One region of the Streptomyces sp. NPDC037401 genome, then DNA from elsewhere that is predicted to be linked to it. Evidence: riboswitches for the same ligand, from Rfam matches in the RefSeq annotation. Region 1 holds a riboswitch; the other holds the start of a gene.
The links. Region 1 has a riboswitch for guanidine ahead of ACZ7H1_RS37030 (Ohr family peroxiredoxin). Riboswitches for the same ligand answer to the same signal wherever they lie in the genome.
Positions count from the first base shown of each region.

Region 2: another riboswitch for guanidine. It lies ahead of ACZ7H1_RS23265 (DMT family transporter); the one in region 1 lies ahead of ACZ7H1_RS37030 (Ohr family peroxiredoxin).

Region 1 is NZ_JBVJWO010000070.1:2,467-7,490, forward strand. It holds gene ACZ7H1_RS37010 (GOLPH3/VPS74 family protein) at 1-384, shown strand, start outside; gene ACZ7H1_RS37015 (helix-turn-helix transcriptional regulator) at 506-844, opposite strand; gene ACZ7H1_RS37020 (STAS domain-containing protein) at 970-1,320, shown strand; gene ACZ7H1_RS37025 (hypothetical protein) at 1,370-1,705, opposite strand; gene ACZ7H1_RS37030 (Ohr family peroxiredoxin) at 1,815-2,258, opposite strand; guanidine-III (ykkC-III) riboswitch at 2,343-2,411, opposite strand; gene ACZ7H1_RS37035 (AI-2E family transporter) at 2,778-3,893, shown strand; gene ACZ7H1_RS37040 (TetR/AcrR family transcriptional regulator) at 4,035-4,640, opposite strand; gene ACZ7H1_RS37045 (purine-cytosine permease family protein) at 4,804-5,024, shown strand, end outside.
Region 2 is NZ_JBVJWO010000022.1:4,869-9,892, reverse strand. It holds gene bcp (thioredoxin-dependent thiol peroxidase) at 246-713, opposite strand; gene ACZ7H1_RS23275 (DUF3618 domain-containing protein) at 815-1,132, shown strand; gene ACZ7H1_RS23270 (GroES family chaperonin) at 1,185-1,526, shown strand; gene ACZ7H1_RS23265 (DMT family transporter) at 1,599-1,913, opposite strand; guanidine-III (ykkC-III) riboswitch at 1,925-1,989, opposite strand; gene ACZ7H1_RS23260 (transglycosylase domain-containing protein) at 2,084-4,894, opposite strand.

The DNA of each region.
Region 1 (5,024 bases):
TGGCTGTGGCGCAGGGGCAGCGGGCTGTCTGCCGCGTACCAGGCCGCTCTTGAGGCCGAGGGGCAGCTCGTCCGGCAGCGCCGGCGCGGGATCTCCTTCCGGGCCGGTCGGCTGGTGCCGGCCGATTCGCCCGCGCGCAGCCAGGCCGTGGACCGCTCGACATCGGATGAGCCCGTCCTCGCCACTCTCGCGGAGGCCGTGGGCGCCCGCACGGCGCGGACCGGAGACTCCGCGGACGCCACCGATGCCACCGACGTCACCGACGACGACGTTGCGGAAGTGCTCGTCGCCCTCAGGGACGCGCTGGTGGAACTTGCGGCCGTACGGCAACGCCGGTCCATCGAGGGCGCGGCCTTCGACAACATCTGGCGAGGCGGCGTCTGATGACGGCGGTGTAGCGCCCGCCGGCGACCTGCGATCGGACCACTCAGTCGTAGCGGACGCAGATCGACACCGAGGGGAGTCGGGCACGGGCGCCCGGGTGGCCCTGGGAGCTCGGCGGCGGTCAGGCCCGCTGAGACTCGTGGCGGGCCGTGTGTGCCGTCGGCGGGTCCTCGGCGAAGAGGGCGAGCAGGCCGGCGATGTCGCGGCCTGCTTCGGCGGGGTGGCGGAACTTCGCCCCGGGGGTGATCCGGTAGTGGTTGCGGCGTCCTCGGCGTACCCGGGTGAGGTATCCCCCCTGTTCCAGGTCCGCGACGATCGACTGGACCGTCCGCTCGGTCAGCACACACGTCTCGGCGACCTCCCGCAGGCGTGCCCCGGGGTCTCGGGCGAGGACGAGGAGAACGCGGGCATGGCTGGTCAGGAACGTCCACGGTGCTTTGGGAGCTGCTGCATCGCCCATGACTCCAGAATGCCCCGATTTTGTATATACGTCCTGTCTTTCGCGTAATTCTTGACGTAGGTCGGCCAGGTGTCGACGATGCTGGTGGAAGGAGAAGCAGCCCCAGAACGAGCGGGGAGGCAGCCATGACAGCGATCGTGTACGACGACCGCCCCGGCACCCAGGAAACAGACGCCCTCGAGGTCGGGGTGACCCCAGGGCCCTCCGGGACCGTTCACGTCTGCGTGAGCGGCGAGATCGACCTCGACAACGCCGCGGCCCTGCGCGAAGACCTCCTGGCCGCCCTCGTCTCCCACCGCGGCACCCTCCTCCTCGACCTGGAACGGGTCACCTTCTGCGACTGCGCCGGCCTCAACGCGCTCCTGGCCGCCCGTCTCGCCGCGCTGCGGGCCGGCCGCCGCCTTCGCGTCACCGCCGCCGGCCGCCCCGTCGAGCGGCTCCTCCAAGTGTCCGACACCCGCGACCTCTTCAGGTGACCCAGGGCGGCCCTGAGGCTCCGGCCGGTACCGGCCGCGTGGCGGAGGTTCACAGCCGCCAGTACGTCCCCCCACGGGAATCGACGTGCACCAGGTGGCGGCCGACCCGCACCACGTGGTGGTCCGCACCGCACCAGGAGCCGCTCTCTCCGTCACCGCTCGGTAGCGGGGTCCAGATCTCCAGGAAGGTGCTCCCGTCCGGATTGGTGCCCCGTTCGACGAGGTCCGCGCCTTCCTGCCGGAAGGTGCCCGTGTCCTCGCCGGGCTCTCCCGTGAGGTGGTGGAAGTGCACGCGGGAGCCGTCGAAGGACGTGCGTCCGGCGAATCCCCGGCTGTCGGCGAAGTACGGTCCGGTCTGCAGCCACACCACTTCGCGGTCTTCCACCAGGGGTCCGCCGTTCCGGCTGATCCCGCGCCTCAGCCAAGCACCCCGCCCGGGCACCGGGACACCCGGCCCGCCCGGTGCCGGAGCACCCCCGGGGGCATCCGCCGGCTCACTCATCGGTGGCGTCGTCCACGGCCACCAGCGAGAGCGGGATGTTCCCGCGTACGGCCTGCGAGTAGGGGCAGACCGCGTCCGCCCGGTGCAGCAGGGGCAGCAGGTCCGCTGTCTTCCATCCCGGCAGGGAGACGGTGAGGGTCACCGCGAGACCGTAGCCCGCGGGCGTGTCCGTGGTGCCCAGCTGCACGTCGCAGGCGACGCGCGCCGCCGAGGCGTCCGCTCCGAACTCGTCGGCGACCTCGGCGAGCGCGGAGGTGAAGCAGGCGGCGAACCCGGCCGCGAACAGCTGCTCGGGGTTGGTGGTTCCCGGCACCTTCTTGCGCGGCGGAGCCAGGCGGACGTCCAGCCGCCCGTCGTCGGTGAGGACCGATCCGGTACGGCCCCCGCTGGCGTGTGCGGTCGTCCGGTAGAGGGTGTGGGTGAGTGGCACGGTCATGGTGTTCGGCCCCTTTGTCCGACGAGGGAACGCTGCCCGGGTCCGGACAGCGCTGTGGCGCCTGCCGGTGAACAGGGGGCGCCTGGCGCGTCGTCGTGCGTAACCGGGTACGGCGCATCTCGTCCGGGGCCTCGGGGTCGGGCCGGGGACCAATCTAGCAACGAGCGCCGGCCGGCCGGACCGCGCCTGCCGGTGACCCTCCTCACCTGCCCGCACGGGCCGGCCGGCCGCCTGGCACCGGCAGGCGTCTCTGATTCGGCCGTGGTCCGGCAGTAGCGATACGGCGCGGGGCCGGCGAGGGCGCCGATCCGCAGGCACCGGCGCAGCCGGCCGCTGCCGTGCTCCGGTCCTCTCGGTCAAGTCGACTCTTCCGTAGGCCGGAGGAGGCGTCCGGAGTATGGCCGGACACGAGGCCGGGCGCCGTCCTCGACCCGGGCGGAGACACCGCCGCAGGCCCGTGTGCCGCCGGGCGTCAACGGCGGTGTCCAGGTGCGAAAGGCGTGTGAATAGGGTGACCCCATGTCTGACACATTGAGCTCCGCAAGAGCCGCTGCCGCACTCCGTACGTCGGCACGTATCTCCGCCGAGTTGCTGGTGGTTGTCGTCATGGCGGCGGCGGCGCTGTGGATCCTGGGCCGGATGTGGTCGGTCGTCTGGCCGCTCATTGTCGCCCTCCTCCTCACCACCCTGACCTGGCCCCTGGCCGCATTCCTGCGCCGGCGGGGGTGGCGGCCCGCTCTGGCGGCCTCCGTGGTGATGGTGCTGTTCCTCCTGGTGGCCGCGGGCATCGCGGCGCTGATCGCCGTGCCCGTGGCCTCCCAGTCGGGTGAACTGGTCGAGGGCGTGTCCGAGGGCATCCAACGGCTGCGCGAGTGGGCGGCCGGGCCGCCGCTGAACATCGGCGACGACCAGATCACCGGTGCCTTCGACACGGCGATGGACCGCCTCCAGAACAGCGTCGGCAGTGCGGTCTCCACCGTCGTCACGGGGGTGAGCACCGTCTTCAACGGCCTGCTGACCGCCGTCCTGGCGCTCTTCCTGATGTTCTTCTTCCTCAAGGACGGCCCCCGCTTCCTGCCGTGGCTCACCCGCCAGCTCCCCGGCCGCCTCGCCACACACATCCCCGTCGTCGCCGCGCGCGGCTGGCAGACCCTGGGCTCGTTCGTCCGGTCGCAGGCCTTCGTCGGCCTCCTCGACGCCGTGTTCATCGGCCTGGGCCTGTGGATCGTGGGCGTACCGCTGGTGCTGCCGCTGGCAGTTCTGACCTTCGTCTCGGCGTTCGTGCCGATCGTGGGAGCCCTGTTCGCCGGTCTGGTGGCTGTGCTCATCGGGCTGGTCTCGAACGGCCTGACGGACGCGCTGATCGTGCTGGCGATCATCGTCGCGGTGCAGCAGCTCGAAGGCAACGTGTTCCAGCCCATGATCCAGAGCCGCGGTCTCGGTCTCCACGCTGCGGTGATCCTGCTGGCAGTCACGCTGGGCGGCAGCCTGGCCGGCGTCGTGGGCAGCCTGTTGGCCGTACCGGCCGCCGCACTCGTCGCCGTCGCCTGGAACTACCTGCGCGACCAGCTCAGCGAACCACCGCACGAGCCGGACGCCGACGAACGGCAGCCCGTCGCTCCTGCCGCATCGTAGGCACCCCGCCCGCCGGCCCCGTCCCTGCCCCCGGCCACTGCACGGGGGGCAGTCGGCGGGGAGGCGTCGGGAATCCGGTTCCCTCCGGCCTGAGTTGATGGCGGGCTCTCACCAGGCCCGGAACGGGGCGCCGCCGCGGTGTCAGGCCGGCGGAACCAGCAGGGCCGTGGCCGAACGGGCCCGCTCCAGGGCCGACGAGCGGGCCGTTCCGTGCTGGGCGAGCACCACGCGGGTGCTCAGCCCGTCCAGGAGGGCGAGCAACTCGGAGGCTCGCGCGGGGACGTCCAGGCCGGCCGCGAACCGGCCCTGCTCGACACCCTTGGCCAGCAGCGACTCCAGATCCGCCTGCCAGCCCTCGTCGATCTCCTCCTGGGCGGCCCGCAGCTGGTCGTTCGAGGGGGTACGGGCCCACAGCTCGATCCACAGTGTCCAGCGCGGGTCGCGCGGACCCAGGGGCAGGTACAGCTCCAGGAACATGTCGAGCTTGCGGGGGGCGGCGACCCTTCGGGCGAGCAGCTGCCGGCGCTCCACGGCGAGCCGGTCCTCGCTCCAGCGCAGGGCCGCCTGCAAGAGCTGGTCCTTGCTGCCGAAGTAATACAGGATGTGGCCGCCGCTGGTGCCGAGCCGTGTGGCCAGCGCGGACATGGTGAGGGACGCCAGTCCGTCCTCGGCGATCGCCGCCATGGCCTCTTCCAGCATCCGCTCCTGGGCGATCTGCCCGTCGCGCCGCCGTGCCGCTCCCGCCACCCGTTCCGCCTTCCCGGTCTTCCCGGTCTGTCTTTCCCGGTCTTCCCGGTCTTCCCGGTCGAACTTTATCCCGGGCAGGGTCTTGACGGGGCCCTCTTCCACCCCGCATCTTGAATGCCATTCAAGAAGTTTGAATGGCATTCAAGATCAAGGTGCGTGAGCGATGAGTGACGAGATATTCAGAGTCGAGACGCGCGGCATCGACCCGATTCCGGACAGTGAGCGCCACGGCAGCGCCAAGGACCTCTTCTGGCTCTGGTTCGGCTCCAACCTCACCTTCACCTACGTGATCAACGGCGCCCTCGCCGTGGCCTTCGGCCTCTCCTTCTGGCAGGCCACCGCCGTGGTCGTGCTCAGCGGGCTCTCCTTCTTCGCGGTGAGCGC
Region 2 (5,024 bases), on a different contig from region 1:
CTCGGCCAGGGTGCCTCGCTCGGCGTCCGAGACGTGCTCGCCGCCTGTTCCAGCCGTTCCCTCGTGTACGGGCTCACCGGCATGCCGATACTCCTCCCCGGCTGCGTGTGCGACTCTCGCATGGAGTAGCGGACCGATAGTCGGACGGTTACGACTCTGTTCGTCCGATAAGCGGAGCGGCCCGCGCCGGATAGGACGTTGTTGGTCCGGATCGGGGCGGGCCGCTCGTGGTCGGGCGTGGGCCGTCAGATGCCGAGGTCCTTGATGATCTTGGCGACGTGGCCGGTGGCCTTCACGTTGTAGAGGGCGCGCTCGACCTTGCCGTCCTCGTCCACGATCACGGTGGAGCGGATGACGCCCGTCACCGTCTTGCCGTACAGCTTCTTCTCGCCGTACGCGCCGTACGCCTCCAGGACCGCCTTCTCGGGGTCGCTGACGAGCGTGACCTTCAGGTTCTCCTTCTCGCGGAACTTCGCCAGCTTCTCCGGCTTGTCCGGGGAGATGCCGATCACGTCGTAGCCGGCGCCCGCCAGGACGTCGAGGTTGTCGGTGAAGTCGCACGCCTGCTTGGTGCAGCCGGGGGTCAGCGCCGTCGGGTAGAAGTACACGATCACCTTGCGGCCCTTGTGGGCGGCGAGCGAGACCTCGTTGCCGTCCGCATCGGGCAGGGTGAAGGCGGGTGCGGGGTCGCCCGGCTGGAGTCGCTCGCTCATCTCTCACAGTCTCCTTGGAAGGGTGGCAGTACCTCACGAGCGTAAGCTGACAGACTGTCCACGTCGGACTACGCCCACACACCATCCACGGAGGCAGCGCGGTGTCGGAAGTCAGGACCCCTGCGCAGATCGAGGCGGACATCATCCGCAGGCGCGAGCAGCTCGCGGAGACGCTCGACGAGATCGGCGTGCGCATGCACCCCAAGACGATCATCGGGGACGTCAAGGCACGAGTGGCGTCGACCGTCGATCAGACGGCGGGACGGGCGTTCGTCGCCGTCAACCGCACCGTCACCGACCTGAAGGCCGGTTTCCGGCACGAGGACGGGGCGCCGCGCGTCGAGCGCATCGTGCCTGTCGCGCTCCTCGCCGTCGGCGTCGTCGGACTGCTCGCGCTGTCGGCGCGGCGCAAGCGCTGATGAAGCGCACCCTTCGGCGTAGCGCGGGCCCGCAGGCAGGTAGGTTTTTCGCGTGAGCGAGAACCCCACCCACGACAAACTGCCCATCCGGATGCTGCACGACCGTGTGCTGGTCCGGTCCGATTCTCCCGAGGGGGAGCGGCGCTCCGGCGGCGGCATCCTCATTCCGGCGACCGCGGCCGTGGGCAAGCGGCTGGCCTGGGCCGAGGTGGTCGCGGTCGGGCAGAACGTGCGGACCGTGGAGCCGGGCGACCGGGTGCTGTACGACCCGGAGGACCGTGCCGAGGTCGAGGTCCGCGGGGTGGCGTACGTGCTGATGCGCGAGCGCGACCTGCACGCGGTGGCCGCGGAGCGGCTGGAGGGGTCGGAGGACTCCACCGGGCTGTACCTCTGACGGCTCCACGGCCTCTGACGGTGAGTGTGCGGGAAGGGCCGGTGACCTTGTCACCGGCCCTTCCCGCGTCTGTCAGTGCAGGGCCTTCAGGCCGACCACGCAGCCGACGATGCCGGCCAGCATGAGCAGCTTCAGTACGGAGACGGGTTCGCCGTCGAAGACCATCGCGTAGGTGACGGTCAGGACCGCGCCTATGCCGACCCACACGGCGTAGCCCGTGCCGACGGGCAGGGTGCGCAGGGCGAAGGCGAGTCCGGCCATGCTGAGGGCGAGGCCGACGCCGAAGACGATGGTGGGGGCGAGGCGGCTGAAGCCTTCGGACTTGCCGAGGGCGGTCGCCCAGACTGCTTCGAGTACGCCGGAGACGATGAGCACGAGCCAGGCCACGGTGAAACTCCCTGGCACCGTCTTGTCATGTCCGGGTACGGCACCCCTCGTCCGGAGGCCGTTCTCCGGCCTCCCTTCGACCATCTCACACGGGGGAAGGCGGGGCAAACAGCCCCGCCTTCCTCATGATCAGGCCCGGTCCCGGTTCGTCCTGCGCGCCCGGCTCCCGGCTAGCCCGTCGGGTCCGCGCCGCCGGTGGCTCCGCTGTCGCCACCCCCGGTGGTCGTCGTACCGCCCGTGATCGTGCCGCCCCCGGTGGCCCCGCCCTGCGTGTTGCCGCCGCCGGTCGTGCCTCCTGTGTCGCTGCCGCCCTGGGTGCCCCCGCCGCCGGTGTCCGTGCCTCCGGTCGTGCCGCCGCCGGTGTCGTTGCCTCCGGTCGTGGTGCCGCCCTGGGTGCCTCCGCCTCCGGTGTTCGTACCGCCGGTGGTGTTCGTACCGCCCGTGTCGTTGCCGCCGTTGGTGCCGCTGCCGCCCTGGTTGTTGCCGCCGCCGTTGGTGGTCCCGCCGCGGTTGCCGCCGTTGCCGTTGGTCCCCCCGTCGGTGCCGCGGGTGTCGTTGCCGCCGTCGGTGGTCCCCCCGTCGGTGTCCGAGGAGTCGCGGGTGGGGTCCGGCGGGGCGACCGGGGCGCTGCCGACCATGGTCTCCAGGTCGAACTCGACCGGGTCGCTGTCCGCGAGCGCGGCCTTCGTGTACGCGGCCCAGACCCGGCCGGGGTAGCCGCCGCCGTTGATCCGGCTCTCGCCCAGTGCCCCGTACAGCTCCTCGTGGGTGCCGGTGTCCGGGTCCTGGCCCATGATCGAGACGACCGTGGCCAGGTCGGGGGTGTAGGCCGCGAACAGCGCCGACTTGTCCTTCTCGCCGGTGCCGGTCTTGCCGGCGGCCGGGTGGTCGGAGTCGAGTGCCGCGCGGGCGGTGCCGTTCTCGACCGTGCTGACCAGCATCGAGGTCGTGGTGTCGGCCGCCTCGCGGCTGATCGCGCGCTGCGAGCCGCGCTTGGGCAGCTCGACGGCCGTGCCGTTCTTGGAGACCTTCTCGACGATCGTGTACGGGGTGTACTCGCCGTGCGCGGCGAGGGTCGCGTACGCCTGGGTCATGTCGAGGACGCTGGCGGTGGCGGTGCCCAGGGCCATGGCGGGGCCGGTGCCGATGTTCGGCGTGTTCTCGGGGATGCCGAGGGCGTACGCCGTCTCCTTGATCTTGTCGGCGCCGACGTCCACGGCCATCTGCGCGTAGACGGAGTTGACGGACTTCTCGGTGGCCTTGCGGACCGTGATGTCGCCGTAGTCGACGTGGTCCTCGTTCTCCGGGGCGTAGTGCCCGCCGTCCCAGCCGGTGACGGGCCGCTGGCTCGCGCCGCTGTAGACGGTGTTCGGGGTGATCAGCCGGCCGTCCTGGGTGTGCGAGGTGTTCTGCACGGCCGCGGCGAAGACGAGGGGCTTGAAGGTGGAGCCGACCTGGTAGTCGCGGCGGGTGGCGTTGTTGACGTACTGCTTGGTGTAGTCGATGCCGCCGTAGAGGGCGACGACCTTGCCGGTGGCGGGGTCGATGGAGGCGCCGCCGACGCGGACGACGCGGTCCTTCTTGTTCTCCTTGGGGTCGAGCTCGCTCATGACCTCGTCCCGCACGGCTTCGACGAAGTCGCTCTGGCGCTTCTTCTCGATGGTCGTGGTGATCTTGTAGCCGCCGGCCGCGAGGGTCTTCTCGTCGATGATCTTGTTGCTGGTCAGGTAGTCCTTGACGGTCTCGACGAGGTAGCCGCGCTGTCCGGACATGCCGGCGGGGGTGCGCACCTTGCCGGGCTCGGGGAACTTCATCGCGGCGCGCTCGGCGGGGTCGAGCCACTTCTGCTTGACCATGCCGTTGAGCACGTAGTTCCAGCGGTCGAGCGCGCGGTCGCGGCTCTGCGGGTGGGCGACGACGTCGAAGGCGCTGGGGGAGTTCAGCAGGGTGGCGAGGTAGGCGCCCTCGCCGGTGGTCAGCTTGCTGACGTCCTTGCCGTAGTACGCCTGCGAGGCGGCCTGGATGCCGTACGCGTTGCGGCCGAAGTAGCTGGTGTTCAGGTAGCCCTCGAGGATCTCCTGCTTGGACTCTTCGCGACCGAGCTTGATCGCGATGAAGAACTCCTTGGCCTTCCGCTTGATCGTCTGTTCCTGGCCCAGGTAGTAGTTCTTGACGTACTGCTGGGTGATCGTCGAGCCTGACTGCTTGCCCTTGCCGGTGACGGTGTTCCAGGCGGCGCGCACCATGGCCTTGGGGTCGACCGCGCGCTCCTTGTGGAAGTCGCGGTCCTCGGCGGCCAGTACGGCCTCCTGGACGGTCTTGGGCACCTGGGCGAGCTGGACGTTGACCCGGTTGACCTCGCCGTCGCGGGCGAGCGGGGAACCGTCGGAGTACAGGTACACGTTGCTCTGCGCCACGGCGGCCTTGTTGGCCGCCGGGATCTCGACGAGCAGGTAGCCGGCGACGAGGGCGCCGCCGAGCAGCATCCCGCAGAGGACGAAGGCGCCGAGGAGCATCCGCCAGGTGGGGAAGATCCGCCGCCAGCCGGTGCGCTTGCGCTTCTGCTTCTTGGCCGCCTTGGCCGCTTGCTTCGCGGCCTTCTTCGCGGCCTTCTGCGCGGACTTGCCGCCGGAGGCGGCGACGCTGCCGTGGGTGACGGCCGTGGCGGCGGGCGTGGCGGCGGGCGTGGTGCCTGGCGCGTGGGTGCGGGCGGGGGCGGGGGAACTGGCAGGCGCGCTGGTGGGCGCGCTGGTGTGCGCGTTCGTGCGCGCGGTGGCCGCGCCGGCTGCCTTGGCCGGGCCGTCGGTCCTGGCTTCGGTCTTGACGTTGGTCTTGCCGTCGGCCTTGGCATCAGGTTTGACGTCCGTCTTGACGTCCGTCTTGACGTTGGTCGGGCCGCTCGCGTTGCCGGGCGCGGGGTTGTCTGCCTGCTGGTCCGGATCCCGGGGGGTCCAGCCCTGCTGGGGTGACTTGTCGCTCATGTCTCCAGGGACTCCTCGGCCGGCATCTCGCACCACGAAAGGGCGATATTTGTTGATCTGTACCCAGTGGAATACCGTAGCGCGCCCCTCCGGCCCTATTCGGTCGCGCAGGTTCCCCCGCCGCACTAAG